DNA from 3 places in the Streptomyces sp. NPDC030798 genome. Region 2 is predicted to be linked to each of the others. Evidence: riboswitches for the same ligand, from Rfam matches in the RefSeq annotation. Region 2 holds a riboswitch; each other region holds the start of a gene.
The links. Region 2 has a riboswitch for cobalamin ahead of ACZ404_RS35370 ((2Fe-2S) ferredoxin domain-containing protein). Riboswitches for the same ligand answer to the same signal wherever they lie in the genome.
Positions count from the first base shown of each region.

Region 1: linked by a shared signal. The riboswitch ahead of ACZ404_RS14090 (ribonucleoside-diphosphate reductase subunit alpha) and the one ahead of ACZ404_RS35370 ((2Fe-2S) ferredoxin domain-containing protein) in region 2 are both predicted to bind cobalamin.
Region 3: linked by a shared signal. The riboswitch ahead of ACZ404_RS18960 (cobalamin biosynthesis protein) and the one ahead of ACZ404_RS35370 ((2Fe-2S) ferredoxin domain-containing protein) in region 2 are both predicted to bind cobalamin.

Region 1 is NZ_JBVIDR010000005.1:235,026-245,119, reverse strand. Features, by position in the region: gene ACZ404_RS14115 (TetR/AcrR family transcriptional regulator) at 1-599, opposite strand, end outside; gene nagB (glucosamine-6-phosphate deaminase) at 771-1,556, shown strand; gene ACZ404_RS14105 (GntR family transcriptional regulator) at 1,712-2,476, shown strand; gene ACZ404_RS14100 (DUF3311 domain-containing protein) at 2,610-2,873, shown strand; gene mctP (monocarboxylate uptake permease MctP) at 2,870-4,489, shown strand; cobalamin riboswitch at 4,638-4,762, shown strand; gene ACZ404_RS14090 (ribonucleoside-diphosphate reductase subunit alpha) at 4,887-7,238, shown strand; gene ACZ404_RS14085 (ribonucleotide-diphosphate reductase subunit beta) at 7,238-8,251, shown strand; gene ACZ404_RS14080 (GlxA family transcriptional regulator) at 8,529-9,491, shown strand; gene ACZ404_RS14075 (bifunctional albaflavenone monooxygenase/terpene synthase) at 9,514-10,094, opposite strand, start outside.
Region 2 is NZ_JBVIDR010000023.1:30,649-40,742, forward strand. Features, by position in the region: gene ACZ404_RS35345 (SDR family NAD(P)-dependent oxidoreductase) at 1-491, opposite strand, end outside; gene ACZ404_RS35350 (ABC transporter ATP-binding protein) at 816-2,645, shown strand; gene ACZ404_RS35355 (DUF5996 family protein) at 2,825-3,766, shown strand; gene ACZ404_RS35360 (class I SAM-dependent methyltransferase) at 3,850-4,683, shown strand; gene ACZ404_RS35365 (dihydrofolate reductase family protein) at 4,753-5,358, opposite strand; cobalamin riboswitch at 5,904-6,023, shown strand; gene ACZ404_RS35370 ((2Fe-2S) ferredoxin domain-containing protein) at 6,083-6,481, shown strand; cobalamin riboswitch at 6,594-6,738, shown strand; gene ACZ404_RS35375 (CbtB domain-containing protein) at 6,774-6,995, shown strand; gene ACZ404_RS35380 (CbtA family protein) at 7,018-7,770, shown strand; gene ACZ404_RS35385 (histidine phosphatase family protein) at 7,859-8,440, opposite strand; gene ACZ404_RS35390 (GNAT family N-acetyltransferase) at 8,667-9,155, shown strand; gene ACZ404_RS35395 (ribonuclease J) at 9,305-10,094, opposite strand, start outside.
Region 3 is NZ_JBVIDR010000007.1:359,646-369,739, reverse strand. Features, by position in the region: gene ACZ404_RS18995 (ABC-F family ATP-binding cassette domain-containing protein) at 1-547, opposite strand, end outside; gene ACZ404_RS18990 (VOC family protein) at 796-1,206, shown strand; gene ACZ404_RS18985 (hypothetical protein) at 1,222-2,643, opposite strand; gene ACZ404_RS18980 (alpha/beta hydrolase) at 2,828-3,955, opposite strand; gene ACZ404_RS18975 (class II aldolase/adducin family protein) at 4,211-4,885, opposite strand; gene ACZ404_RS18970 (inorganic phosphate transporter) at 5,049-6,311, shown strand; gene ACZ404_RS18965 (hypothetical protein) at 6,346-6,573, shown strand; cobalamin riboswitch at 6,694-6,833, shown strand; gene ACZ404_RS18960 (cobalamin biosynthesis protein) at 6,946-7,890, shown strand; gene ACZ404_RS18955 (cobyric acid synthase) at 7,887-9,419, shown strand; gene cobN (cobaltochelatase subunit CobN) at 9,416-10,094, shown strand, end outside.

The sequences.
Region 1 (10,094 bases), on a different contig from region 2:
TCGGCTAGCGCCCCCAGTTCCTCCCGGCTCGCGCCGTCGCGCGCCTGCTGGGACATCCCCTGCAGCACGGCGGCGGTGTGCCGGGCGAGGGCGGCGGCGTCGGTCGCGGCGGGAAGGTGCCCGGCCGCGAGGTCCGCCCGGATGCGGGCTTCGAGCGCGGCGAGGTCCGCGGTGCGCCGGTCCCGCAGCAGCCGCTCCACCTCGGGCGTCGTGCAGTTGGTGGCCGCGTGGGCGACCAGGCAGCCGTAGGGGTGCTCCGGGTCGGTGTACACGGCGGCGGCCTCGCGCAGCATCCGCGTGACGGCGGCGCGGGCGGTCGGCTCCTCGGCGAGGGCCGTGTCGCCGAAGGACCCGTGCGTGGCGGCGTACACCCGCACGACCTCCTCGAACAGACTGCGCTTGTCGCCGAAGGCCGCGTACAGGCTGGGCGCGCCGATGCCCATGACCTGGGTGAGATCGGCGACCGAGGTCGCCTCGTAGCCGCGCTCCCAGAAGGCCAGCAGCGCCTTCTCCAGCGCTGCGGCCCGGTCGAAGGAGCGCGGGCGACCCCGTGGCCGGGGCGTCCCCGTCTGCTGCTGGACCTGTGGGCCGGTCACCATGGCGGGCATCTTATGGCGCCGACCACGGAATGCAGAAAGCGCTCACTCCCGCCCCGCACTCCCCTGCCTCACGAGCCCCGCTTCTGCTAGATTGGTCTAAACCACATGGCTGAACCACACAGCTGAACCACACAGGTGCACACACAGCGACGTCAGAACGGCAGGCCCAGCGTGGAAGTTGTCATCGTTCCGGATGCCGCGGCGGGCGGCGAGCTGATCGCCGAGGCCATGGCCCAGCTGCTGCGGCGCAAGCCCGACGCCCTGCTCGGGGTGGCCACGGGCTCCACCCCGCTGCCCATCTACCAGGCGCTGACCGCCAAGGTGCGCTCCGGCGCCGTGGACACCTCCCGGGCCCGCATAGCGCAGCTCGACGAGTACGTGGGCCTGCCCGCCGAGCACCCCGAGTCCTACCGCTCGGTGCTGCGCCGGGAGGTGCTGGAGCCGCTCGGCATCGGGATGGACGCCTTCATGGGACCGGACGGCACGGCCGAGGACGTCCAGGCGGCCTGCGCGGCGTACGACCGGGCGCTCGCCGAGGCCGGCGGCGTGGACCTGCAGCTGCTCGGGATCGGCACGGACGGGCACATCGGGTTCAACGAGCCGTGCTCCTCGCTCGCCTCGCGCACCCGGATCAAGACGCTGACCGAGCAGACCCGCGTCGACAACGCCCGCTTCTTCGACGGCGACATCGAGCAGGTCCCGCACCACGTCATCACCCAGGGCATCGGCACCATCCTGGAGGCCCGGCACCTGGTGCTGCTGGCGACCGGCGAGGGGAAGGCGGACGCGGTCGCGGCGACCGTCGAGGGACCGGTCGCGGCCGTCTGCCCGGCCTCCGCGCTCCAGCTCCACCCGCACGCCACCGTGGTCGTGGACGAGGCCGCCGCGTCCAAGCTGAAGCTGGCCGACTACTTCCGGCACACCTACGCGAACAAGCCGGACTGGCAGGGCATCTAGAAACAGAGATGGTCTGGACCAACCCCGGGCCCACGGGTATATAGGAGATCACGGAGCGTCCGGGTGGGCCCCCTGACACACGAAGCCGTGCCACGATGTGACGTGGCCGATGGGATGTCGGTCGCTTTCGGCATCAGGAGCCGGGAAGGCAGAGCATGAGCACCGACGTCGGCAGTGCGGAGAACGAGGCCGGGACGACCGTCCGTACCGCGCGCGTGCCCAAGTACTACCGCTTGAAGAAGCACCTGCTCGACATGACGGAGACGCAGGCGCCGGGGACCGCGGTCCCGCCCGAGCGCACACTGGCGGCGGAGTTCGACACCTCCCGCACCACCGTCCGCCAGGCGCTGCAGGAGCTGGTGGTCGAGGGCCGGCTGGAGCGGATCCAGGGCAAGGGCACCTTCGTCGCCAAGCCGAAGGTCTCCCAGGCGCTGCAGCTCACCTCCTACACGGAGGACATGCGGGCTCAGGGTCTGGAGCCGACGTCCCAGCTGCTGGACATCGGGTACATCACCGCCGACGACCGGCTCGCCGAGCTGCTCGACATCTCGGCCGGCGGGCGGGTGCTGCGCATCGAGCGGCTGCGCATGGCCAACGGTGAGCCGATGGCCATCGAGACCACGCACCTGTCGGCCAAGCGCTTCCCGGCCCTGCGCCGGTCGCTGGTGAAGTACACGTCCCTGTACACGGCCCTCGCCGAGGTCTACGACGTCCATCTCGCCGAGGCCGAGGAGACCATCGAGACCTCGCTGGCCACCCCGCGCGAGGCGGGCCTGCTCGGCACCGACGTCGGGCTGCCGATGCTGATGCTCTCCCGCCACTCCCTGGACCACGAGGGCAAGCCGGTGGAGTGGGTGCGGTCGGTCTACCGGGGCGACCGGTACAAGTTCGTCGCCAGGCTCAAGCGCCCGCAGGAGTAGCCGAGTCGGGTTCTTCACATCTCGCCCGCGAAATCGACATGCCGATATGCGGGCGAGGTCTTCCGCTGCCGTGACACCGTCACCTAGATTGCCTGCGCATTACACGGTGATCAGCGAGGGGACGGAGCGTGGCATGTCCGAAACGCCTGAAGTGAGACCTCCGGTGGTGACACCGGTCCGCGTGATCATCGGCCTGTGTCTCGTCGCCCCGTTCGTGGCGATGCTCTGGGTCGGCTCGTACGCCAAGACGGACCCCGCCTTCATCGGGATCCCGTTCTTCTACTGGTACCAGATGCTGTGGGTGGTGGCCTCCACCGCGCTCACCGTGATCGCGTACCGGCTGTGGCAGCGTGACCAGCGCTCCCGCGGGGCGCGCCAGGGGGGTGCGGCGCAGTGAAGGACGGTGTGAACGGCGTCGCGCTCGGCGTCTTCGTCTTCTTCTTCCTGGCCGTCACGGTCATGGGCTTCCTCGCCGCCCGCTGGCGCCGGGCCGACAACGAGCACTCCCTGGACGAATGGGGCCTGGGCGGTCGGTCGTTCGGCACCTGGATCACCTGGTTCCTGCTCGGTGGCGACCTCTACACGGCGTACACCTTCGTCGCCGTGCCGGCGGCGATCTACGCGGCGGGCGCGGCCGGCTTCTTCGCGGTGCCGTACACGATCCTCGTCTACCCGCTGATCTTCACCTTCCTGCCCCGCCTGTGGTCGGTCTCGCACAAGCACGGGTACGTGACCACGTCGGACTTCGTGCGCGGCCGCTTCGGTTCGAAGGGCCTGTCCCTCGCCGTCGCCCTGACCGGCATCCTGGCGACGATGCCGTACATCGCGCTGCAACTGGTGGGCATCCAGGCGGTGCTGGACGTGATGGGCGTCGGCGGCGGGGACAACACCAACTGGTTCGTGAAGGATCTGCCGCTGCTGATCGCGTTCGGTGTGCTGGCGGCGTACACCTACTCGTCGGGGCTGCGCGCGCCCGCGCTGATCGCGTTCGTGAAGGACGCGCTGATCTACATCGTCATCGCGGTGGCGATCATCTACATCCCGATCAAGCTGGGCGGGTTCGACGACATCTTCGCCAAGGCGGGCGCGAAGTACACGAAGGCCGGCGCGGGCGGGCTCGTTCCGGCCGAGGCGACGCGGTGGACGTACGCCACGCTGGCGTTGGGCTCCGCGCTCGCGCTCTTCATGTACCCGCACTCGATCACCGCGACGCTGTCCTCGAAGAGCCGCGAGGTGATCCGGCGCAACACCACGATCCTGCCGCTGTACTCGCTGATGCTCGGCCTGCTGGCCCTGCTGGGCTTCATGGCGATCGCGGCCGGGGTCGACGTCACCAACGGGCAGTTGGCGATCCCGCAGCTCTTCGAGGACATGTTCCCGGACTGGTTCACGGGCGTGGCCTTCGCGGCGATCGGCATCGGCGCCCTCGTACCCGCGGCCATCATGTCCATCGCGGCCGCGAACCTCTTCACCCGCAACATCTACAAGGACTTCATCAAGCCGGACGCGACCCCGAAGCAGGAGGCCCAGGTCTCCAAGATCGTCTCGCTGCTGGTGAAGGTGGGCGCGCTGGTCTTCGTCCTCACCATGGACAAGACGGTCGCCATCAACTTCCAGCTGCTGGGCGGCATCTGGATCCTGCAGACCTTCCCGGCACTGGTGGGCGGCCTGTTCACCCGCTGGTTCCACCGGTGGGCGCTGCTGGCCGGCTGGGCGGCCGGCATGGTCTACGGCACGGTCGCCGCGTACGGGGTCGCCTCCCCGACCAACCCGGGCCAGAAGCACTTCGGCGGCTCCAACGCCGAGATTCCGGGCATCGGCGAGATCGGCTACATCGGCCTCACCGCCTTCGTGCTCAACGTCGCCGTCACGGTGCTCCTCACCCTCGTCCTGAAGGCCGTCAAGGCCCCCGAGGGCACCGACGAGACCAGGCCGGAGGACTACACGGCCGACGCGGGCGACCCGGGCGTCCAGGTGGAACTGCCGCCGGCGACGGCGGGTGCCGGTCACTAGGGCCCCACCGCCGTACGACCGACGGGCCGCCGGAGGGATCCGGCGGCCCGTCGCCGTCCTCGGAGGGCACACACCGCGCGTGAGTTGACGCTGTGAAGCCGACGCAACACAACATCTGGGGGTGACACGACAGCCCGGCACTAGATGTATGCTCATGCTCGCTGTCGCCGCAGGGGAATCCGGTGCGAATCCGGAACTGTCCCGCAACGGTGTACTCGCGTGCGTCCGCACGCCTGTTCCAGTCCGAGGACCTGCCGGCAGCGCGCCCGGCCGTCCGGTCCGGGTGCCCCGAGACGTCCGGGCCTCGCGGAGTGGGCCGGTGGACGCGACGCCGTGTGCGCTCGTGCTGCCCCCTGCCCTCCGCCTGGCCCCCGTGCCGAGCGAGGGAGAGCCCCACGTGACCATCGCGCCAGCCGAACCGGCTTCAGTCAGTGGCCTGAAGACCGACGGTCCCGGTGCCGCGCTGCTGCGGACCCTGACCGAGCTGACCGCCGACCTCCCCGACGCCGACCCCGGCCGGGTCGCCGCCGCCGCGCTGCGCGGCCGGTCCGCGCACGCGGACGAGGCGGAGCTGCGGGAGCTGGCCACGGAGGCGGCCGCCGGCCTCATCTCCGAGGATCCCGCCTACTCGCGGCTGGCCGCCCGGCTGCTGACCATCGGCATCCGTGCCGAGGCCGCTTCCCAGGGCGTCACGTGCTTCACCGAGTCCGTCGCCGTCGGGCACCGGGAGGGGCTCGTCGCCGACCGGACCGCCGCGTTCGTACGGCTGCACGCCGAGCGGCTCGACGGCCTCGTCGACACCGGCGCCGACGACCGCTTCGGCTACTTCGGGCTGCGCACCCTGCACAGCCGCTATCTGCTGCGCCACCCCCTGACCCGCAAGGTGATCGAGACACCCCAGCACTTCATGCTGCGGGTGGCGAGCGGTCTCGCCGAGGACGACAGCACGCGCGCCGTGGACGAGGTCGCCGCGCTCTACCGGCTGATGAGCCGCCTCGACTACCTGCCCTCCTCCCCCACCCTGTTCAACTCGGGTACGCGGCATCCGCAGATGTCGTCCTGCTATCTGCTCGACTCGCCGCTGGACGAGCTGGACTCGATCTACGACCGCTACCACCAGGTGGCCCGGCTCTCCAAGCACGCCGGCGGCATCGGGCTGTCGTACTCCCGCATTCGCAGCCGGGGTTCGCTGATCCGCGGCACCAACGGGCACTCCAACGGCATCGTGCCGTTCCTGAAGACCCTGGACGCCTCGGTGGCCGCCGTGAACCAGGGCGGCCGGCGCAAGGGTGCCGCGGCGGTGTACCTGGAGACCTGGCACTCCGACATCGAGGAGTTCCTGGAGCTGCGGGACAACACCGGTGAGGACGCCCGCCGTACGCACAACCTGAACCTCGCCCACTGGGTGCCGGACGAGTTCATGCGCCGGGTGAGCGCGGACGAGCCGTGGTCGCTGTTCTCGCCGTCGGACGTACCGGAGCTGGTGGACCTGTGGGGCGCGGAGTTCGACGCCGCCTACCGCAGGGCCGAGGAGGCGGGCCTGGCGAAGAAGACCCTGCCGGCCCGTGAGCTGTACGGCCGGATGATGCGCACCCTCGCACAGACCGGCAACGGCTGGATGACCTTCAAGGACGCCGCCAACCGCACCGCCAACCAGACGGCCGAGCCCGGCCACGTCATCCACTCCTCCAACCTCTGCACGGAGATCCTGGAGGTCACCGACGACGGCGAGACGGCCGTCTGCAACCTGGGCTCGGTGAACCTCGGTGCCTTCGTGGCCGACGGGGACATCGACTGGGAGCGGCTGGACGAGACCGTCCGCACCGCCGTCACCTTCCTCGACCGCGTCGTCGACATCAACTTCTACCCGACCGAGCAGGCGGGCCGCTCCAACGCCCGGTGGCGCCCGGTGGGCCTCGGCGCGATGGGGCTGCAGGACGTCTTCTTCAAGCTGCGGCTGCCCTTCGACTCCCCCGAGGCGAAGCAGCTGTCCACCCGGATCGCCGAGCGCATCATGCTCGCCGCCTATGAGGCGTCCGCCGACCTCGCCGAGCGCAGCGGGCCGCTGCCGGCCTGGGAGAAGACCCGTACCGCACGCGGGGTGCTGCACCCCGACCACTACGACGTCACCACGGCCTGGCCGGAGCGCTGGGCGGCGCTGCGCGCGCGGATCGCCTCGGTCGGCCTGCGCAACTCGCTGCTCCTCGCGATCGCCCCGACCGCCACCATCGCCTCCATCGCGGGCGTGTACGAGTGCATCGAGCCGCAGGTGTCCAACCTGTTCAAGCGCGAGACGCTGTCCGGTGAGTTCCTCCAGGTCAACTCGTACCTGGTGCAGGACCTGAAGGACCTGGGCGTCTGGGACGCGCGCACCCGGGAGGCGCTGCGCGACTCGGGCGGCTCGGTGCAGGACTTCGCCTGGATCCCCGAGGACGTGCGGGCGCTGTACCGCACGGCGTGGGAGATCCCGCAGCGCGGCCTGATCGACATGGCCGCGGCCCGCACGCCGTTCCTGGACCAGGCACAGTCCCTGAACCTGTTCCTGGAGACGCCGACCATCGGCAAGCTCTCCTCGATGTACGCGTACGCCTGGAAGTCGGGCCTGAAGACGACGTACTACCTGCGTTCCCGCCCGGCGACGCGCATCGCCCGCGCGGCCCGCGCCGCCGTCCCCGTGCAGGCCACCCCTGACCCCGAAGCGGTCGCCTGCTCCCTGGAAAACCCCGAGTCCTGCGAGGCCTGCCAATAATGACCACCCGCAACCAGAACCTGCTCGACCCGGGCTTCGAGCTGACTCTGCGCCCCATGCGCTACCCGGACTTCTACGAGCGCTACCGGGACGCCATCAAGAACACCTGGACCGTGGAGGAGGTCGACCTCCACTCGGACGTCGCCGACCTCGCGAAGCTGACGCCCGAGGAGCACCACCTCATCGGCCGGCTGGTCGCCTTCTTCGCGACGGGCGACTCGATCGTCGCGAACAACCTGGTGCTGACGCTGTACAAGCACATCAACTCCCCGGAGGCGCGCCTGTACCTGTCGCGCCAGCTCTTCGAGGAGGCCGTGCACGTCCAGTTCTATCTGACCCTGCTGGACACCTATCTGCCCGACCCGGACGACCGTGCCGCCGCCTTCGCGGCCGTGGAGAACATTCCCTCCATCCGCGAGAAGGCCGGGTTCTGCTTCAAGTGGATCAACGAGGTGGAGAAGCTCGACCGGCTGGAGACGCAGGCGGACCGCCGGCGCTTCCTGCTGAACCTCATCTGCTTCGCCGCGTGCATCGAGGGCCTGTTCTTCTACGGCGCCTTCGCGTACGTCTACTGGTTCCGCAGCCGGGGTCTGCTGCACGGCCTCGCCACCGGCACCAACTGGGTGTTCCGGGACGAGACGATGCACATGTCCTTCGCCTTCGACGTGGTCGACACCGTCCGCAAGGAGGAGCCGGAGCTGTTCGACGACCAGCTTCAGCAGCAGGTCACCGACATGCTGCGGGAGGCCGTCGCGGCCGAGCTGCAGTTCGCGCGCGACCTGTGCGGGGACGGCCTCCCGGGCATGAACACCGACTCGATGAGGCAGTACCTGGAGTGCGTCGCCGACCAGCGGCTGACCCGGCTCGGCTTCGCTCCGGTGTACGGCTCGGAGAATCCCTTCTCCTTCATGGAGCTGCAGGGCGTTCAGGAGCTGACGAACTTCTTCGAGCGCCGCCCGTCGGCGTACCAGGTGGCGGTGGAGGGCACCGTCGACCTGGACGAGGACTTCTGAGGCTCCTTGTGCCGAGGAGCCCCTCCGCGTGCCTCGTGGGTTTCCCGTTCCTCCCGTGCCTCCCGGAGCTGCCGGTCGACGCGCCTGTCGCGCAGGATGCCGAGCACCGACGGGAGGACCAGGAGGACCAGAATGGTCAGGGTGGCGAGCATTCCGATCAGGCCTTGGATCTGGTTTCCGTTCATGCCACTACTGTCGCGCCGGACACTCCTTACCGGGAGTGGCAGGACTGCCGTACATGCTCGAATTACTGCCAGCACTGAGGCACACTGGCAGCATGCTGAGCAACGTGGCGGCGGTGCTGCTGGACGGGGTGCATCCCTTCGAGCTGGGCGTGGTCTGCGAGGTCTTCGGGATCGACCGCAGCGACGAGGGACTGCCGGTGTACGACTTCGCCGTGGTCTCCGCCGAGGGGCCCACCCTCGGCACCCACTGCGGGTTCACGGTGTCGACGCCGTACGGCCTGGACCGGCTGGAGGAGGCCGACCTGATCGCCGTGCCCGCGGGTGAGACCTACGCCGAGCGGGACTACCCGCCCGAGCTGCTGCAGGCGCTGCGGCGGGCCGTGGACCGGGGCGCGCGCGTGCTCAGCGTGTGCTCCGGGGTGTTCCTGCTGGCCGCCGCGGGGCTGCTGGACGGGCGGCGGTGCGCCGTGCACTGGCACCACGCCGAGCAGCTCGCCCGGCGCTACCCCCGCCTCACGGTCGAGCCGGACGTCCTCTACGTCGACGAGGACCCGGTGATCACCTCCGCCGGCACCGCCGCCGGCATCGACGCGTGTCTGCACCTGGTGCGCAAGGAGCAGGGCCCGGAGGTCGCCAACAAGATCGCCCGGCGGATGGTCGTACCGCCGCACCGGGACGGCGGACAGGCCCAGTACATCGAGCGGCCGCTGCCCAAGGCCCCGTGCGACACGGTCGGCGAGGTGCTGGTGTGGATGGAGGAGCACCTCGACGAGGAGGTGACCGTCGAGCAGCTCGCCGCCCGCGCCCACATGGCGCCGCGCACCTTCGCCCGCCGCTTCCAGCAGGAGACCGGGACCACGCCGTACCGCTGGATCCTTCGTCAGCGGGTGCTGCTGGCGCAGGAGTTGCTGGAGGGCACGGACGAGACGGTGGACGCGATCGCCGCGCGCACCGGGTTCGGTACGGCGGCCGCGCTGCGCCACCAGTTCTTCCGTGCCCTGGGGACGACTCCGCACGCCTACCGGCGCGCGTTCCGGGGCCCCGAGGCCGCCTGAGCGCGCGCCGGCTCACTGTGCCCTACCAGCGCACCGGCTTCAGCAGCAGCCGGTGCGGGCGCAGCGTGATGCCCACGCGGGTGGTGTCGTTCGACCCGCTGACCTGCTCGAAGCGGTACTTCGCCGAGATCGCCGCGGTGATCAGCGTCAGCTGGGCCATGGAGAAGTGGTCGCTGGGGCACTTGCGGTTGCCGACGCTGAACGGGCTCATCGCGTACTTCGGCACCTCCTTGGCCCGCTCCGGCAGCCAGCGGTCGGGGTCGAAGTCGAGGTGGTGGTCGTAGGAACGGGCGTCGCGCTGGATGGCGTACGGGCTGTAGACGATGTCCGCGCCCGCCGGAATGCGATAGCCGCCGAGCACGGTGTCGGTCACCGCGCGCCGCGTCAATATCCATACGGCGGGCCGCAAGCGCATCGCCTCGACGACGACATTGTTGGTGTGCCTGAGCGCCCGGACGTCGGCGAATCCAACGGGCCGGCCGCCGGTCACGGATTCGACCTCGGCGCGCACCTTCTCGGCGTGTTCCGGATGTTCCGCGAGGACCTGGAGCAGCCACATGATCGTGGAGGCCACTGTTTCGCTGCCGGGAGTGAGTATCGCGA
Region 2 (10,094 bases):
TCGACGGCGACGGAGCGGCACAACTGGAGGAGGGCCGCCTTGGAGGTGGCGTACGGCGCGTTGCTCGTGCCGTTGCGCAGGGCGGACACCGAGGCCACGGCGACCACCGCACCCCTGGACTCCAGCAGATGCGGGATCGCCGCGCGCAGCAGGAGCAGCGGTCCGGTGACGTTGGTGCGCATCACCTCGTCCCAGTCCCGCAACGACATGTCGCCGACCGCTCCGCCGCGCCCGATGCCCGCGTTCAGCACCAGCCCGTCGAGCCGCCCGTGCGCGGCCAGAGCGGCGCGGACCAGCCCCTCGGCCGCATCGGGGTCGCCCACGTCGGACGGGAACGCCAGTGCCCCGGTCTCCCGCTCGAGGCGCCGCAGCGGCTCGGCCCGCCGGCCGGAGGCGACCACCTGGTGGCCTTCCTCGCGCAGCAGCCGGGCCGTCGCCTCCCCGATTCCCGTGCCGCCTCCGGTCACGATGACAACCCGCTTGTCGCCCACAGCAGTTCAGGTCCCTTCACCGAGATCATCTGGCAGGCCCGACAGTAGAGGCACCCGCTGCGGGCGCCGACGGCTTTCGGTCAGGGACCCGTGAGCGTCCCGCGGGGACCGACGCCCCGGCGACACGGCCATCGCCGCTTTCCGGACCAGTGAGTCGCCACCGTCGTCGACGACAGCCGACCGGCGCCGCGGCCTGCCCGGCGCCCCAGGGGATGCCCGGTCCTGAACGCCGCGGTGTCCGGTTATCGCCAGTCCGCGGTAAATGCCTGGACTGAGAACGTCTCCTGGCGGGAAACTTCCGACTTCCGAACCTCCGGGAGTGTGATGGGGACCACAGATACACGAGGACCGACGCCAGGCAGGAGCGCGGTGGTTCTGGCACTGCGTCGCTACGGCCGGGAACTGCTGCGACTACGACGGCTGGCCCTGCCCGCGCTGCTGCTGCCGGCCGTGGGCAACATCGGTACCCGCTACGTCGCCCCTCTGGTGATCGCCAAACTGGCTGGACAGGCTGCCGACCGGGGCGGCCTCACCCTCGCCTCGGCGCTGCCGTACGTGCTGGGCTTCGGCGTGACGCTGCTGCTCGCGGAGGCCGTGTGGCGGGTCGGGCAGCACTGCCTGAACCGCGTCGACGCCCTCGGCATGGAACACCTCTACGTGAGCGGCATGGACGAACTCCTGGCCAAGGACGCGGCGTTCTTCCACGACAACTTCGCCGGCTCCCTGACCAAACGGGTGCTGAGCTTCGGTAAGCGCTTCGAGGACTTCGTCGACACGGTGACGTACCGGATCGTGGGCAGTCTCGTCCCCCTGGTGTTCGGAGCCGTGGTGCTGTGGAGCTACGAACCGATGCTCGTTGCCGGCCTCTTGGCGATGATCGCGCTGACCGTGGTGGCCGCGACGCCTCTGATCCGTCGTCGGCAGAGGCTCGTCAACGACCGTGAGGCGGCGCTCGCCCGGGTCTCCGGCCACGTCGCCGACAGTCTCATGAACATGGAGACCATCCGGGCGTTCGCGGCGGAACGGCGGGAGGCCGACGAACACCGCAGCCGTGTCGCCGACTCCCGGCGCCTGACGCTGAGGTCGTGGGACTACGGCAATCTGCGCGTCGACACCCTGGTCGCTCCCATGTCCGTGCTCACCAACGTGCTGGGTCTGTTCGTCGCCATCGCCTTCGGTGGCTCGGGCCAGGGAGTCGAGGAGATCGTCGTCAGTTTCACCTACTACTCCAACGCCACACAGATCATGTTCGAGTTCAACCAGATCTACCGGCGTCTGGAAAGCTCGATGACCGAGGCCGCGCAGTTCACGGAGCTGCTGCTGGATCCGCCCACCGTGCTCGACCCGGCGCATCCCGAACCGCTCGCACCGCAGGACACGGGCATCCGGTTCGAGGCGGTGACCTTCGCCCACACGGGTGCGAAGCCGATCTTCCACGGACTCGACCTGGACGTGCCCGCAGGCGCACGGATCGGTCTGGTCGGCAGGTCCGGCGGCGGCAAGACCACGCTCACCCGGCTCCTGCTGCGGATGTCGGACATTCGCGACGGGCGCATCCTGATCGGTGGTCAGGACATCAGCCGGCTGCGCCAGACCGACCTGCGCTCACTGATCGCCTACGTCCCGCAGGAACCCGCCATGTTCCACCGCAGCCTGCGGGACAACATCGCCTTCGCCCGGCCCGGCGCCACCGACGAGGAGATCCGCGCCGCGGCCGCGGCCGCGCACGTCACGGAGTTCGCCGACCAGCTCCCCGACGGCTTCGCCACCCTGGTGGGGGAGCGGGGAGTGAAACTCTCGGGCGGTCAGCGTCAGCGTGTCGCCCTGGCCAGGGCGATCCTGCGCGACGCCCCGGTCCTGCTGCTCGACGAGGCGACCAGCGCCCTGGACTCGGAGAGTGAAATCCTCGTCCAGGACGCCCTGTGGCGGCTGATGGACGGACGTACGGCCCTCGTGGTCGCCCACCGGCTCAGCACCGTCGCCGGCATGGACCGGCTCGTCGTCCTGGACCGCGGAAGCGTCGTCGAGCAGGGCACCCATGAGGAGCTGCTCGCGGCGGACGGTGCCTACGCCAGGCTGTGGCAGCACCAGTCCGGCGGCTTCCTCGGCGAGAGCACCGAGTCGGACGCCCGTACGAGCATCGGGTCCATGTGATCGAGTCGGTCCCAGCACATCCTCGGCCCCCGGCACAGCGCTCGGCCCCCGTTCCTCGCCCGCCACCCTCGCGGTGGCGTACCGCCGACGTGCCGTGGGCGGCGACGGCCACCATCATGGAGGGGTGGGGGCCGCCGGTATCGGTGCTCAGCCGGTACTCCGAGCAGGGAGGAAGGCTCATGGAGCTCTTCCCGCCGATTCCGCTCGCTGAATGGCGGGACTGCAAGGAGACACTGCATCGGTTTGCGCAGGTCGTCGGCAAGATTCGGCTCGCCGCCAGCGTACGGCGCAACCATTGGTGGAATGTGCCCTTCCACCTCACCGCGTGCGGCATCACCACGCGGCCGATGCGGTGGGCCGACGGTGATGCGTTCACCATCGACCTGGACTTCGTCCGCCACCGGCTGGTGGCCGCTTCGCTGGACGGCACCGAGGTGTCCTTTCCGCTCCACGGCCGGTCCGTGGCGTCCTTCCACCGTGCGACCCTGGACGCTCTGGCCCTGCTGGGTGTCCGGGTGGACATCCCCGTCCCCCACCCCTTCGACCTGCCGGACGCGTCCCGGCCCTTCGCCGAGGACACCGAACACGCGGCCTACGATCCCGAACACGTCAACCGCTACTGGCGAGTCCTCAGCCAAGTGGCGCTCGTGCTCGAGGAGTTCTCGGCTGAATTCTCCGGGAAGGCCAGCCCCGTGCACCACTTCTGGCACACCTTCGACCTTGCCTACACCAGGTTCTCCGGACGGCATGCCGAGCAGCCGGCGGAGGCCGACTCGGTCACCCGCGAGGCGTACTCCCGTGAGGTGATCAGCTTCGGCTTCTGGTTCGGGGACGACACGTTTCCCGAGCCCGCGTTCTACTCCTACACCGCCCCGGAACCCCCCGGGCTGACGGACGAGCCGCTCGCACCGGGAACGGCCCGGTGGGTGGCGCGCAACGGCAGTCATCTGGCCGTGCTCCGCTACGACGACGCCCGCGCGGCGGCAGACCCGCGCGCCACCGTGCTGTCCTTCTACGACAGTGCCTACCGGGCCGGAGCCAGGCGTGCCGACTGGGACGTGGCCAGGCTGGCCTGCCCCGGCGGAGTGACGGACCAGCACCTGGCGACTCCTCCCGCCTGATCCCGGCCAGGGCGCCCGCCCCGGCCGGCCGGCGGGTGCGCGTCGCCGCGGCGTGCGAGGCATCGGGCGGGGATCGTGGTGCCATGAAGGAACAGCGGTGTGACGTGTGGGCGGTGGGGCCGGCGTACGAGCGCTACATGGGTCGGTGGAGCCGGCTCGTCGCGGAGGAGTTCACGGCCTGGCTCCACTGCGAGGACACGCTGCGGTGGGTGGACGTGGGATGCGGTACGGGTGTGCTGTCGGCCGCGGTGACGGCCGGGTGCCGGCCTCGATCGGTGGTGGGGATCGACCGGTCCGAGGGGTTCGTGGCCTCGGCCCGAACCACGGCTCCGGCCTCCGCGTACTTCGTCGTGGCGGACGCGCTGTCGCTTCCCCTGCGCGACGACGCGTGTGACGCGGCGGTCAGTGGCCTTGCCCTGAACTTTCTTCCCGCACCCACCACGGCGGTGGCGGACATGGCGCGGGTGGTCCGGCCCGGCGGCCTGGTTGCGGCCTATGTGTGGGACTACGCCGACGGCATGGGGTTCCTTCGGAGCTTCTGGGACGCCGCCATCGAGGTGGATCCGTCCGCGGCCGCACTGGACGAGGGCCGCCGGTTCCCCGTATGCCGCCCGGAGCGGTTGCGCGCGGTGTGGAGGGACGCGGGGCTGGCCGGTGTGTCCACCGCTTCGATCGAGGTGGCCACCGTCTTCGCCGACTTCGCCGACCTGTGGGACCCCTTCCTCGCGGGGCAGGGCCCCGCACCGGGCTACGTAGCCGCCCTCACGCCGGCCGACCGGGCGCGAGTGCGTGAGGCGCTCAGCGAGGCCGTCCCCAGGAAACCGGACGGTTCCATCCCGCTCACGGCCCGGGCCTGGGTGGTGAGCGGCCGCAAGGCGGCGTCCGGGAGGAGGGGCGGCCGGCAGGACCGACCCTGATGGGTCATCGACCGCTGCACTCCCGACGACGCCTCGGGCCAGGCCGGACACGGAGGCGCTGCTGGTGTACTAGTAGCTGTCGAAGCTGGGCTCGCCGTTCGGGCGGTAGACGCCGACGACGGTGCCGCCCTTCGTCGTCGCGACGCCGACCGGCTCCAGCGCCGTGGGGATCGCTCCGTCGGCGAACAGCCGCTTGCCGGTACCGATGATCACCGGGTGGATGGTCAGCCGGTACTCGTCGACGAGTCCGTGCCGCATGAGCGTCTGGGCGAGGTCGCCGCTGCCGACGACGTTGATGTCGCCGCCGTCCGACGCCTTCAGCTCGCGTACGGCATCGACGACGTCGCCCTCCAACAGCGTGGAGTTCTGCCACTCCACGGATGTGAGGGTCCGGGACGCCACGTACTTGTGCATGCTGTTCATCCGATCGGTGAACGGGTTCTCGGGATCGGCGGTCGGCCAGTACGACGCGAAGATCTCGTACGTCTTGCGGCCCAGCAGCATCGCGTCGGAGTGCTCGTACCAACCGGCGATGGCCGCGCCGACCTCGTCGTCGGCCACCGGCTTCTGCCAGCCGCCGTACTCGAAGCCGCTCTCGGCATCCTCGTCCGGCCCGCCCGGCGCCTGCATGACGCCGTCCAGCGTCAGGAACGTGCAAACGATGATCTTGCGCATGGTGCGCTCCCTTCGTCGACGGGTAGACCGCACGACTCCCAAAAACTCATCGGCCAGGAGCAGGGAGAGTCGCGGGGGCGACGCGGTGAGCGCTGTCCGGCAGGGAACAGGGGGCGATTTTTGCCCCCGCAGAGCCTGCCGTTCGTCCGGCCTTCACTTGGTGCCGGTCCGGGGCTCCTAGGGTTGCTGCGCCGCTCCCCAGGTACGCCCGTCACATCGATCGCCGTGTGGGCCGCGACCGGCTACGCCGCTCAGGCCGCCGGAGAGACCAGGGCCGTGCTGCCCCTCTACATCGGCGCGGGCCTCGGTCTGTCGCCCTCGGTTTCGGTCTCCTCGACTCTACGCACTCCCCGGTGACTACGGCCAGGACCTGTGGACCGCCCCCGCCGACGGCACGGGCAGGGCCCGCCGGCTGATGACATCGGCCCTCGCCCCCGCCTACCTGGGGTGACCGGCCGCGCTCGCCCCACGAGGCGTCCAGCCGGAGGAAGAGGCGGCCCCGGTCGATGAGATGATGACCCGTGACAACAGGCGACGGCGGTCCGAGGAAGCCGGTGTGATTCCGGCGCGGTCCCGCCACTGTGACCGGTGAGCGAGTTCCGGCAGGCCACCGCCCCGACCGGGTGGGAAGGCGGGGCGAGCGGCGACCCGGGAGCCAGGAGACTCACGCGGTCGCCTCCTCGACGCATACCGGGGCGGATCTCCCCGGGAGGGGAGTGGCGCGGTGGCCGGGACACCGTCGGAAGAGACTTCAGGCCAGGCCGCGGAGGTGGCCGGACCGGCGCCGTGCCGGGTCGTCGTATGCCGGGACTGCTGCTGCGGGAGTCCCAAGGTGACCGGAGTGGATCACGCCGCACAGACCGCTCGACTGCGGGCGGAGGTACCGGTGCGCATTTCCGCATGCCTCGACGTGTGCGACCAGGCCAACGTCATCGTCGTACAGCCTTCTGCCGCAGGCCGGGCCGCCGGTGCACGGCCGGTGTGGCTCGGACTCGTCAACGACCCGGACGCGACCGAGGACATCGTCGCCTGGGTCCGGGCCGGTGGCCCGGGAGCTGCTCCGCTGCCCGACATCCTCGACCTGTACGTCTTCGATCCACCGCGGCGCACAACGGATTCCTGAGGCTTGCGCGCCGTAAAGAGCCGCCGGCTCCGCATCGAGGGGCTCATGAGGCCCGTTCCGCCACGCCCGGTGCGAGAGGAAGATCACGCCGGGCTGAGGCGGTCTTGGCCGTGCTCGTCTCACGCGGTACGGTCTGTCCGATATTGACGACGGCGAGACGGAAGCCGGTGGAAATCCGGCACGGTCGCGCCACTGTATGCCTGACACCGCAGGGTGTCCGGTGAGTCAGACCCGTGGCCGTCGTCCTGTGCACCACCGAAATGGGACGCGAACTCCCGGAGGAGGTTCTGCCATGGCGCAGACCGTCGCCCAGCCGACAGCCACCACTCCCGCCATCCCCGCCAAGCTGCCGCTGAAGGCGATAGCTCCCTGGGCGGTCTTCTTCGGCATCCTGATGCTGGTCCTGCTGTACTTCGTCGGCGCAGAGCAGGGCGCCACCTCCGTGTTCAACGGCACGGGCGTCCACGAGTGGGTGCACGACGCCCGCCACCTGCTCGGCTTCCCCTGCCACTGACGCGAGGGGACAGCGCACCCTCATGAATTCCGCAACGGTAAGAAACCTCCTCGTGCGGGGCATGCTCGCCGGCCTCGCCGCCGGCGTGCTGGCGCTCGTCGTCGCCTACCTCCTCGGTGAGCCGAGCGTCGGCAAGGCGATCGCCTTCGAGGACGCGCACTCCCACGAGCACGAGATGGAAGTGGTCTCCCGCTCCCTGCAGTCCACCGCCGGCCTCGCCACCGGCGTTCTCGTCTACGGGGTCGCCTTCGGGGGCATCGCCGCGCTCGCGTACTCCTTCGCGCTCGGCCGCGTCGGCCGCTTCGGCCCGCGGGCGACCGCGCTGCTGCTGTCCGGTTGCGCGCTCGTCGCCGTGTACGTCGTGCCGTTCCTGAAGTACCCGGCCAACCCGCCGTCCGTCGGCGATCCCGACACCATCAGCAAGCGGACGACGCTCTACTTCCTGATGATGCTCCTCAGCGTCCTCCTCGCGGTCGGCGCCACCATCCTGGGCAAGCGCCTGGCACCCGGCCTGGGCACATGGTGGGCGACGGTAATCGCGGTGGCGGCCTTCGCCGTAGTCATCGGCCTGGCCTACGAGTTCCTGCCCGTCGTCAACGAGGTGCCGAAGGACTTCCCGGCCACCTTGCTGTGGCGGTTCCGGCTCTCGGCCCTGGCGATCCAGCTGAGTCTGTGGACAGGTTTCGGCCTGCTCTTCGGTGAACTGGCGGAACGCCTGCTGAACCCCAAGCCGGCGACAGCCGCGAGCAGCCGCGCGGTTCCGGCCGCGCACTGATTCCTTTCCGGATGCCAGAGGGCCCTTCGGAACCGTCCGGGGGCCCTCTGGCGTTCCCTGGGCACCGAGCCGAGGAGCGGACAGGGTCCTAGTCGACGTCAGGCACCGCCAAGGGGCGTCCCAGCCGCAGATTCCAGCGCCCGGCCCGTCCACTCAGTTCGGTCACCGTCAGCGGCGGAACATCGAGGCGCCAGAAGGCACCGGCGGGCATCCCCAGCGCTGCTGCGACCGCCGCACGCACCACCTCCGGCTCGACGACCGCGAGCGTACGACCCTCGACAGCTCGGGCCTCCTCCAGCCACTGCTCGACCCTCTCGCACAGCGCCTGTACCGACTCACCCCCGTGGGGTGCGTTGCCCGGGTCGGTGAGCCAGCGGGTCACGGCTTCCGGCTCGGCAGCCCCCACCGCGTCCAGTGTGCGGCCTCTCCAGCGGCCCACATCCAGCCCGCCCAGCTCCGGCGACTCCACGCCCTCGAGACCGAGGGCGGCCGCCGTCTCCCGGCAGCGCGCACTGGGGGAGACGAGCACACGCGCGGGTGCGGGCAGCGACCCGGCGGCCCCACGGGCGCGGGCCGCACCGATGTCGTCGATCGAGTCGCCGTCGTAGAAGCGGGCCTGGCGCAGTGATGGGCACATGGCGGGCGAGACGAAGGTGACGCGGCTGGTCACGTGGCTGCTCCTGGTGTCGGGGGCGCGGGGGCGTGGGTCCCCACCGCGGTGATGCACGTGCTGAGCGAGATCGGCGGCCCACCGTGCGTGGAGGCACGGCCTGCCGGCACGGCGGCTCCCGCCCGCTCATCATGCAGGACGCCGTGGAGCGCGACCGTCGGCGTTCTGCCCGGCGGAGCCGACCCGCCGCACGAAGGTACTTTCCGGTGCGGAATACTCTCTCCTGATGGGTTCACGCACTTCGCCGATCAGCCGGCCGATCACGATCCGGAGGGCCGTCGCCCGGGACGCCAAACGGCTCACGCGTCTCGTGCGTGGCTCAGGCGCCTATCAGGGCAAGTACGCATCCGCAGTCGCGGGCTACCGAGTCGGTCCGGATTACATCGAGGCCCACCGCGCCTTTGTGGCCGTCGGCGACGACGAGCAGGGAGGCCGGGTCCTCGGGTTCTACTCGCTCGTCCTCGCTCCGCCGGAGCTCGACCTGTTGTTCGTCGCCGACGAAGCGCAAGGACGGGGTATCGGACTCCTGCTCGTCGCGCACATGCAGTCCGAGGCCCGTGCCGCCGGGCTCGACCGTGTCAAGGTCGTGTCGCATCTTCCCGCCGAGGACTTCTACCGCCGCGCCGGTGCCGTGCGGATCGGGACCGCGTTCGCGAACCCGCCCGCCGTACCGTGGGACCGCCCCGAACTCGAGTTTCGCATTCCTTCGGAATGACACCGCCTGCCGGTCGGCGGGGCACCGGCTTCGCCCGCATCCGCAGGGTGGCCGCCATGCAGGAAGCGGGCGGCGGTGTCGACTCCCGTTCCGACCTGGACGCCGGTACGGCCCCGACCGGGGCCGGGGCCGTACCGACGGGCTGTGGCTCAGGCGTCGATGATGACGGGGATGATGAGGGGCTTGCGGCGGTGGGTGCGGAACGCCCAGTTCGCCACGGCGCGGGCGATCAGTTGCTCGAGTTGGCGTGCGTCGCCGACGCCTTCCTCGGCCGCGGTGGCCAGGGTCTTCTCGATGACGGGAACGACCGGCTCGAACGTGGTGTCGTCGTGGACGAAGCCCCGCGCCAGGAAGTCGGGAGCCTCGGCGAGGGCGCCGGTGTCCGCGTCGACGATCGCCACCACCGTGACCACGCCTTCGGCGGCGAGGGTGAGGCGGTCCTTGAGGGACGCTTCGGTGGCGCCGCCGACTTCCATGCCGTCCACGTAGACGTTGCCGGCGGGGACCTTGCCGGTGATGGACGCGCGCCCGTCGACCAGGTCGACGACGACGCCGTCCTCGGCGATGACGACCCGGTCGGGGTCGACACCGGTACGGATGGCGAGGTCGGCGTTGGCCCGCAGATGGCGCCATTCGCCGTGCACGGGCATGACGTTGCGGGGTTTGACGATGTTGTAGCAGTAGACGAGTTCGCCGGCGCTGGCGTGCCCGGAGACGTGCACCTTGGCGTTGCCCTTGTGGACCACGTGGGCGCCCCACCGGGTGAGTCCGTTGATCACCCGGTAGATGGCGTTCTCGTTGCCGGGGATGAGGGAACTGGCGAGCAGGACGGTGTCGCCCTTGCCGATACGGATCACGTGGTCGCGGTTGGCCATCCGTGACAGCGCAGCCATCGGTTCGCCCTGGGAGCCGGTGCACACCAGCGTGATCTTGTGGTCG
Region 3 (10,094 bases), on a different contig from region 2:
CCAGCAGCAGGGTGTCGGCGTCCGAGAACAGGATGCGGGCCAGCTCGATACGGCGGCGCTGACCACCGGAGAGGGTGTGCAGGGGCTGCCCGAGCACCCGGTCGGGGAGGTTGAGCGCGGCGGCGATGGTGGCGGCCTCGGCCTCGGCGGCGTAGCCGCCCTTGGTGAGGAACTCGGTCTCCTGGCGCTCGTACTGCCTGAGCGCCTTCTCGCGCGTGGCGCCCTTGCCGCTGGCGATGCGCTCCTCGTTCTCGCGCATCTTGCGGATCAGGACGTCCAGGCCGCGCGCGGAGAGGATGCGGTCGCGGGCGAGCACCTCGAGGTCGCCGGTGCGGGGGTCCTGCGGGAGGTAACCGACCTCGCCGGAGCGGGTGATGGTGCCGCCGGCCGGGATGCCCTCGCCGGCCAGGCACTTGGTGAGGGTGGTCTTTCCGGCGCCGTTGCGGCCGACCAGGCCGATGCGGTCGCCCTTGGCGACACGGAAGGTGGCGTTCTCGATGAGGACGCGCGCACCGGCGCGCAGCTCGATACCGGAGGCGGAGATCACGGACAGACTCCAGGGCGTACTGGGATTGGCGGTGGACGGATGAGGACGTTCCCGCCGTCTAATGCGCGAGGAGAATGGCCATGGGCCCCAGTCTAACGGGGCCGTGCAAGCGGTTTTTCTACGTCCGCGTGTTCGGGCGCCCTCCAGGGCCGTCGCCCGGGGCGGGCCGCCGCGCCGGGGGCGTTGTCGGTGGTGGCTGGAACACTCGGAGGAGGACGGCGGAACCGACGCACGAGGGAGTGATCGGCATGGCGGGCACGGGTGGACGGCCGGGCATCTGTCCGACGCTGCTGTACGCGGACGCGAAGGCCGCGATCAGGCAGCTCACGGAGGGTCTCGGCTTCACCGAGCTGTCGGTGTACGAGACGGAGGACGGCAAGGTGATGCACGCCGAGCTGGTCCAGGGCGGTGGCGCGGTGATGCTCGGGTCCAAGGGCCGCGGCGGTCTGTTCGACACGGCGATGAAGGACGCGGGGCCCGCGGGGGTGTACGTCGTGGTGGACGACGTCGACGCCCACCACCAGCGGGCCGTGGAGCACGGCGTGGAGATCCTGATGCCCCCGACGGACCAGGACTACGGCTCGCGGGACTACATGGCCCGGGACATCGAGGGGAACATCTGGAGCTTCGGGACGTACGCCCCCGAGATCGGCGTCTGAGCGCCGCCCGGCGGGCTATCCGCCGGTGTGCACCTGGAAGGCCGCGCGGCGCACGGCCTTGGCGAGGGCGGGGTCGGGGTGGGCCGCGGCGAGGGCGACCAGGACCTGCACGGTGCGCGGGTGGCCCACGGCGCGGACCTCGTCCAGCAGCGCGGGGACGGTGGGCTGCACCGCGGCCTCCAGGTGCCGGACCAGCATGGCGGTCTCGCCGTGGTCGCTGACGGCGGCGGCGGTGTCGACCCACAGCCAGGTGGCCTCCTCGCGGGTGAGCACCTCGTGGGCGTCCTCGGGGTCGACGCCGTCGTGCTCGGCGAGCCACAGCAGGGCGTACGGCCGCAGGGCCGGCTCGTCGACGACGGCGCGTACGTCGGGCTCGGCGGGGGCGCCGACGACGCGCAGCGCCTCGAAGGCGAGGCCGCGCAGCAGGGCGTCGTCGCCGCGGGCGGCGGCGAGCAGCTCGGTGACGGCGCTGCCGACGGGGCGGGCGGCGAGCCAGGCGCGGTACTCGGCGCGGGCCGCGTTGGGGCGGAGCTGGGCGCAGCCGCGGAGCATGTCCTCGGCGGACTGCTCGATGTTCCCGGCGGGGCTCTGCGCGGCCACGCAGATCTGCTCCAGCTTCACCCACACCGCCCAGCTCCCCAGCGGGGTGAGTGTCGCCTGCCCGTCCCCGTAGGTCAGCGCCCCCACGGAGGCAAGGGCCCGCAACGCCCAGTCGAGCAGCGGCGCGAGGGGGGCGCCCGAGGCGGCCCCGGCCGGCTCCGTGCCGGCCACCGGCTCCGCCGGGCGGCCCGGGGCGGTGTCGTAGGGGACCTCGCAGCGTTCCGTGCGCAGTTCGGTGACTCTCTGCTGGAGCAGGTCGAGGAGCTGGTCGACCGGGACGGGCCCGGCGGAGAGCTGGAGGAAGGAGAGCACCTGGGGCATGGCCGAGACGACCTCGGCGACGGCGGCGGCCTCGTGACCCTCGGGTTCCGGGTAGGCGAGCGACCAGGCGTCGAAGAGGGCGACCCAGCCGCGCAGCACGGCGCTGTCGTCCCGGTCCCAGGCGCGCAGGCGCCAGCCGGGGCGCGCGCTGTCCCCGTGCACCTCGACGAGTCCGGCGAGGCGGGCGGTGTCCCATTCGGCGCGGACCTGAGCGGTGCTCAGCCCGAGTGCGGCGGCGGCGCGTTCGGCGGTCCCGTCGGACAGGGTGGCCTTGCCGTCGGCGGTGGCCGCGTCGCTCCCGGGTCCGAGGGCGGCGTCGGCCCAGCGGGCCACGCGGACCGCGCCGGCCAGGCCGGTGCGCGCCATTCTGGCCAGTTCGGCGGGGGCCGGGGTGCCCTCGGGCGGCCGGGGTGCGGGGCGGCGCGGGCGGCGCTGGTTCACAGCTCTGGGGGCGGCGGCCAGGGGTCGCGGTCGGACGAGTCGAAGCCTGGAGTCGCGCGGGATACGGGACGTCACGGGTGCAGTCTTCCGGTTGACGGTCCGAAAACCCAAACGGAATGTCACGCGGGGCGACGGGGCTGGCCAACGCACCCGCTTCCGGACCGGGTGAGGGGACATCATCAGGCCAGTGGTACAGCCATGAACGGAATCACTGGAACCGGGGCTTCCGACTCGTGCCGGAGGACGGCCCGGGGCCCTCTCACATCAGCGGCGTCAGGAACCGGCGCAGGCGCTCCTCGTACTCCTCCGGGTCCGCGTTCCACATCGCCGCGTGCGGCGCCCGTGCCACGGTGTGCAGGGCGACGACGTCCCCGCGGCGGTCGGCGAGCCGGCGGGAGTACTCCCAGGGAGCCACCGTGTCGTCCGGGCCGTGGACGATCAGCGTGGGCACGGTCGGCCCGGCGGGATCGGCTGTACCGGCGACGCGGTCGGCCTGCAGCCCCGCCCTGCCCTGCGCGGCCCGCACCGCGAGCGGCAGCAGCGGCTCGGGGGTGTGGCGGGCCTGGGCGAGGGCGCGCAGGGTGGCCTGCCAGCTCAGCACCGGGGAGTCGAGGATCAGTCCGGCGACGCGGTTGCGCACGGCGGAGCGCTCGGCGGCGCGCAGGGCCATGGTGGCACCGGTGGACCAGCCGAGCAGGACGACCCGGCGGGCGCCGTAGCGGACGGCGTAGCGGATCGCGGCGTCGACGTCGCGCCACTCGGTCTCGCCGAGGTGGTTCAGGCCGTCCGGCGGGCGCGGGGCGCCCAGGTCGCCGCGGTAGGCGAGCGCGAGGACCGGCAGCCGGCGGCCGTGCAGGAACGCCATGACGTTCAGGGCGTGCTCGCGCGTGGTGCCCAGGCCGTGCACCGCGATCACCCAGGTGTCCCGGTCGCCGGGTACGAACCAGGCGGGCAGCGCGCCCAGTTCGCCGGGCACGTCGACGTCGGCGTGGTCGAGCCCGAGGGCGGTGCCGGGGTTGCCGACGTGCACGTTCGGGGTGAGCCACACGGAGTCGCCGGCCGCGAAGGTGCCGTGCGTGACGCGCTGCAGCCGGCGTACGACCGTGTCGGCGGTGTGCTCGGCCGCCTCCAGGACACCACCGACGACCGCGTGGGAGCCGTCGCCGGCCAGGCCGTAGGTGCCGGGGCGCAGCGAGGCCAGGTCTCGGGTGAGGGTGATCCGTCCCGCGGCCGTGCCGTGCACGGTGAGCCGGGGTTCGGTGGGCAGGGGCCGGCCCGGGGGCGCCTTCAGCGCGGCGTCGCTGGCGAGGCGTCCGGCGGCCACGGAGGCCGCGCCGGCGGCCAGGACGGCGGTGAGCGCGGCGGCGGTCGCTTTGACGGTGCGCACGGCTCCAGTGTCGGGGCGGCCGCCGTCACCGGCCAGCGGAAGGACGGGCATGACCGGCGTCCGGCGCGTCGCGGAAGGGGTGTTCGGCATCGCCGGTCGTATACGCCGTGGCCCGCGACCGGTACGGCGCTCGAGGCCGACGACGCCCGTGAGGGCCGCCAGGAGCGCGAGGCGCTCGTGACGGGGCCGGCCGGTCGCGGACCGGCGGAGCCGGCGGCCGTGCAGCAGGGGGGACAGGGAACTGGGCAGCAAGGGTCACCTCCGTTGGCCGTACCCCTTCAAACGTGCCCCGGCCTCGGCCATGTGTGCCTCGCTGAGCAGAGAAGGCGTCAGGCCCGGCACCGCGGACGCCGTGAGCCACAGGCGGCACATCCACTCGAGCTGGGCGGTGCGGTCGTAGGCCTCGTCGAGGGTGGCGCCGTAGGTGATCGTGCCGTGGTTCTGCAGGAGGCAGCCGGAGCGGCCGGCGAGGGCGCGGAGCATGTTCGCGGCCAGTTCGTCCGTGCCGTAGGTGGCGTAGGGGGCGACCCGGACCGGTCCGCCGAGGGCGGCCGCCATGTAGTGGATCGGCGGCAGCTCGCCCACGAGGGTGGAGACGGCCGTGGCGTGCACGGCGTGGGTGTGGACGACGGCGCGGGCGTCGGTGGTGCGGTGGACGGCGAGGTGCAGGGGCAGCTCGCTGGTCGGCACCAGCGTGCCGCGCACCTGCCGGCCGGTGAGGTCGACGGCGGTGAGGTCGTCCGGGGTGAGCCGGTCGTAGGGCACGCCCGAGGGCGTGACCAGCACGAGGTCGCCGACGCGCGCGGAGACGTTGCCGGAGGTGCCGACGACCAGCCCGTCGGCGACGGTCCGGCGGGCCGTCGCGACCAGCGCCTCCCAGACTCTGGCCTCTTCCTCCGACGGCTGCGATGCCTCTGATGCCTTCGCCATGTGCCGATCCTGCCACCGCGCGGGCACGCAAAGTGGCCGTCGGTGTGAGCGGAAGCGCCTTCGTCTGTTTCCGACACCGCGAAGCCCGGCCGAGTTCACCTTCCGTTCACTCAGGTTGCCTACGTTCGACCAGCCAATGACGCTCGAACGATTGCCTGGGTAAATGGAAAGCTTCTCGCTGATCCTCGCGATTGTGGTGGTAACCGCACTCGCGTTCGATTTCACGAACGGTTTCCACGACACCGCCAACGCGATGGCCACCACCATCTCGACCGGCGCGCTCAAGCCCAAGGTCGCGGTGGCCATGTCCGCCGTGCTCAACCTGGTGGGCGCTTTCCTCTCCGTGGAGGTCGCCAACACGATCTCCAAGGGTCTCGTCGATGAGAACGGCATCCGTCCCGAGGTCATTTTCGCCGCCCTGGTCGGTGCGATCCTCTGGAACCTGCTGACCTGGCTGGTGGGACTGCCCTCCAGCTCCTCGCACGCCCTGATGGGCGGCCTGATCGGCGCCACCGTGGCCTCCGCGGGCTTCGGTGCCGTCCACGGTGACGTCCTGGTCACCAAGGTGCTGCTCCCCGCCGTCGCCGCGCCGGTCGTGGCCGGCCTGGCGGCCATGCTCGCCACCCGCTTCTCCTACGGCATCGGCAAGAACGCCGAGGGCGACGCCTCCCGCAAGGGCTACCGCGCCGGCCAGATCGCCTCGGCCGGCCTGGTCTCCCTCGCGCACGGCACCAACGACGCCCAGAAGACGATGGGCATCATCACCCTCGCGCTGATCGCGGGCGGTGCCCTCGCCCCCGGCTCCAACCCTCCCACCTGGGTGATCCTCTCCGCCGGCCTGGCCATCGCGCTCGGGACCTACATCGGCGGCTGGCGCATCATCCGCACCATGGGCACGGGTCTGACCGACCTCGAGCCGCGCCAGGGCTTCGCCGCCCAGACCAGCGCGGCCACCGCCATCCTCGCCTCCTCCCACCTCGGCTTCTCCCTCTCCACCACCCACGTCGTCTCCGGCTCGGTGATGGGCACGGGCCTGGGCCGCAAGGGCGGCGTGGTCCGCTGGTCCACCGCGACCCGGATGGTCGTCGCCTGGGCGCTGACCCTGCCGGCCGCCGCGCTGGTCGGCGCGGGCGCCGAGGCCGTGACGGACCTCGGTGACTGGGGCACCGCGCTCGTCGCCGTGTTCCTGGTCGGCTCCAGCGCCGCGATCTGGAAGCTCTCGCGCCGCGAGGTCATCGACCACAGCAACGTCAACGCGGTCGACGAGACCGCCGAGCCGGCCGGCGTGGTGACCACCGCCATCGCCGCGGTGACGCCGCCCCCCGCGGGCACGGTCACCGAGGACCTGACGGCCACCATCCCGGCCCCGGCCACGGCCGAACCCGCCCCCGCGGCTCCGGCGGTCCCGCCGGCCGCCGCGGTCTGACCCGCGCACACGGTGACAGGAAAGTAGTACCGACATGAAGATCGACTGGGCGGCCATCGGCTCCGTCTTCGGCGTCAGCCTCGCGTTCACGGTGGGCCTCGTGGCCCTGTTCACCCTCGGCGTCAACGGCCTGGCGCGGCGGGAGAAGGCCGCCGCACAGGGCGGCTCCGCGTCCCTGGCCGTGACGGGTGCCTACGTCTGCTTCGCCGCGTGCGCGGCCGCGGTGGCGTACGGCATCTATCTGATCGTGGCCAAGCCCTGACCCAGGGCAACCGAGGCCCCTCACCGGCACGTTCCGGCGAGGGGCCTCACCCATGCCGGGCACCCCGCCGGTGTGGGCCTCAGCACAGTCCGCCGTCCCAGGTCAAGGGCAAGTTGACGGCCGTTCGGGGGCCGTGGTGGACTGCCCGGGCCATGTACGGCGGCAGGAGAGGAAGCCGGTGCGAATCCGGCGCGGTCCCGCCACTGTCACCGGGGTAGTAACCCCCGGGAGCCAGGAACTCTCACCGCCGGTCTCGTCGAACCAGGGCGCGGACACCCTGAGTGAGGACACGTATCGCCATGCTCGGCCGCCCATCGAGGACACGCACCAGGCCCGTCAGGCCCGCCCCTGTGCCCACGGCCGGCTGAGCCGATGGGTGCCGATCGCTCCTACGCGTACGGCGCCGCCGCCGGCCTCCTCGGCGACCTGCTCCTCGGCGATCCGCGCCGGGGGCACCCGGTCGCCCTGTTCGGACGGGCGGCCGGGGCCGTGGAACGCGGGCTGTGGCGCGACCACCGCGGGTGGGGCGCGCTGCACACCGCCGTGTGCGCCGGCGCGGCCGTCGCCCTGGGCGCCGCCGCCGAGCGCGCCGTACGCCGCTCCCCCGCCGCCTGCGCGGCGCTGACCGCCGTCGCCACCTGGTCCGTCGTCGGGGGGACTTCGCTGGCCCGCGAGGCCCGGACGATCGGGCGGGCCCTGGAGGCCGGGGACGTCGAGGCGGCCCGGGACCGGCTGCCGCATCTGTGCGGCCGGGATCCGCAGGCCCTGGACGCCGACGGGATCGCCCGCGCCGTGGTCGAGTCGGTCGCCGAGAACACCTCCGACGCCGTCGTGGGCGCCCTGGTGTGGGGCGCCGCGGGCGGCGTGCCCGGGCTGCTGGGGTTCCGGGCCGTCAACACCCTGGACGCGATGGTGGGTCACAAGTCGCCCCGGTACCGGCGCTACGGCTGGGCCTCGGCCCGGCTGGACGACGTCGCCGGCTGGCCGGGGGCGCGCCTGACCGCCGTGCTCGCCACGCTGGCCGGACCCGACCCGCGCGGTGCCCTGCGCGCCTGGCGGGCCGACGCCGGTAAGCACCCGAGCCCCAACGCCGGGCCGGTGGAGGCGTCGTTCGCCGGTGCCCTCGGCGTGCGGCTCGGCGGGACCCTCTCCTACGGCGGGCGGGTCGAGCACCGGCCCGTCCTCAACGGCGCCACCGGACGGCCCGTCCGGGTCGGCGACATCGACCGGGCCGTACGGCTCTCCCGCCGCGTCGGCCTGCTCGCGCTCGGCGTCACGTTCGCCGCGCGCCGACTCGTGAAGGGACGTGGGAAGTGAACGGGGGTCTCCTCGTCGCCGGCACCACCTCGGACGCCGGCAAGAGCGTCGTGACGGCCGGGATCTGCCGGTGGCTGGTGCGCCAGGGAGTGAAGGTCGCGCCGTTCAAGGCGCAGAACATGTCCCTCAACTCCTTCGTCACCCGCGAGGGCGCCGAGATCGGCCGGGCCCAGGCCATGCAGGCCCAGGCCTGCCGGATCGAGCCGACCGCGCTGATGAACCCGGTGCTGCTCAAGCCGGGCGGTGAGCAGAGCAGTCAGGTGGTGCTGCTGGGCAGGCCGGTGGGCGAGTTGAGCGCGCGCGGCTACCACGGGGGCCGGCAGCAGCAGTTGCTCGGCACCGTCCTCGACTGCCTGGCCGGGTTGCGGGGCACGTATGACGCGGTGATCTGCGAGGGAGCGGGCAGCCCGGCCGAGATCAATCTGCGCCGGACCGACATCGTGAACATGGGCATTGCGCGCAACGCGCGGCTGCCCGTGCTGGTGGTCGGGGACATCGACCGGGGCGGCGTCTTCGCCTCCTTCTTCGGCACCGTGGCCCTGCTCTCGCCGGAGGACCAGGAGCTGGTCGCCGGGTTCCTGGTGAACAAGTTCCGGGGGGACGTCTCCCTGCTGGAGCCCGGTCTGGAGATGCTGTACGGCCTCACCGGGCGGCGCACCTACGGCGTGCTGCCGTTCCGGCACGGGCTCGGCATCGACGAGGAGGACGGACTGCGGGTGTCGCTGCGCGGCACCGTCCGGGAGTCCGCCGTGGCGCCCCCGGTCGGCGAGGACGTGCTGCGGGTCGCCGTGTGCGCGATCCCGCTGATGTCCAACTTCACCGACGTGGACGCGCTGGCCGCCGAACCGGGGGTCGTGGTGCGGTTCGTGGACCGGCCGGAGGAACTGGCCGACGCGGACCTGGTGGTGATCCCGGGCACCCGGGGGACCGTACGGGCGCTGGCATGGCTGCGGGAGCGGGGGCTGGCGGACGCCCTGGTGCGGCGGGCCGCCGAGGGCAGGCCCGTGCTCGGCGTCTGCGGCGGCTTCCAGATCCTCGGCGAGCACATCGAGGACGAGGTCGAGTCGCGCGCAGGCGAGGTCGAGGGGCTCGGCGTGCTCCCGGTGCGGGTGCGGTTCGCCCGCGAGAAGACCCTCACCCGGCCGGCCGGCGAGGCCCTCGGCGAGCGGGTCGAGGGCTACGAGATCCACCACGGGGTGGCCGAGGTGACGGGCGGCGACGCGTTCATCTGCGATGACAAGGGACACAGCCTCGACGGGTGCCGGGTCGGCTCCGTCTGGGGCACGCACTGGCACGGCTCGCTGGAGTCGGACGGCTTCCGGCGGGCCTTCCTGCGCGAGGTGGCGGCCGCCGCGGGCCGCCGCTTCGTGCCGGCGCCGGACACCTCCTTCGCCGCGCTGCGCGAGGAGCAGCTCGACCGGCTCGGCGACCTGATCGAACAGCACGCGGACACGGACGCGCTGTGGCGGCTCATCGAGTCGGGCGCGCCGCAAGGACTGCCTTTCATTCCACCGGGAGCGCCCGCATGAGCACAGTGTTGTTGTTGTCGACCGCCGACACGGATCTGCTGGCGGCCCGTGCCTCCGGCGCGGACTACCGCATCGGCAACCCGACCCGGGTGGACGTCGGCCAGGAGCTGCCGGGGCTGCTGGACGGCGCGGACCTCGCCGTCGTACGGCTGCTGGGCGGCAAGCGCGCCTGGGAGGACGGGCTGGCCGCGCTGAAGGCGTCCGGGATCCCGGCGGTGCTGCTGGGCGGCGAGGCCGTGCCGGACGCCGAGCTGATGGCCGAGTCGACCGTGCCGGCCGGTGTCGTGGCGGAGGCGCTGAAGTACCTGGTCGAGGGCGGCCCGGCGAACCTGCTGGAACTCTCCCGGTTTCTCTCCGACACCGTGTTGCTCACCGGCGAGGGGTTCGAGGAGCCCCGGAAGATGCCGGAGTTCGGCGTCCACGGCTCGTACGCGGCGCGCGACGGCCGCCCCACCGTGGGCGTGCTGTTCTACCGGGCGCACGAACTGAGCGGCAACACGGCCTTCGTGGACACGCTGTGCGAGGCGATCGAGGCGAAGGGCGCCAACGCGCTGCCGGTGTACTGCGGTTCGCTGCGCGGTGCGGACCCGGAGCTGTACGAGCTGCTGGGCCGGACCGACGCGCTGGTGGCCACCGTGCTCGCGGCCGGCGGGACGCACGCCTCTGGGGCCTCGG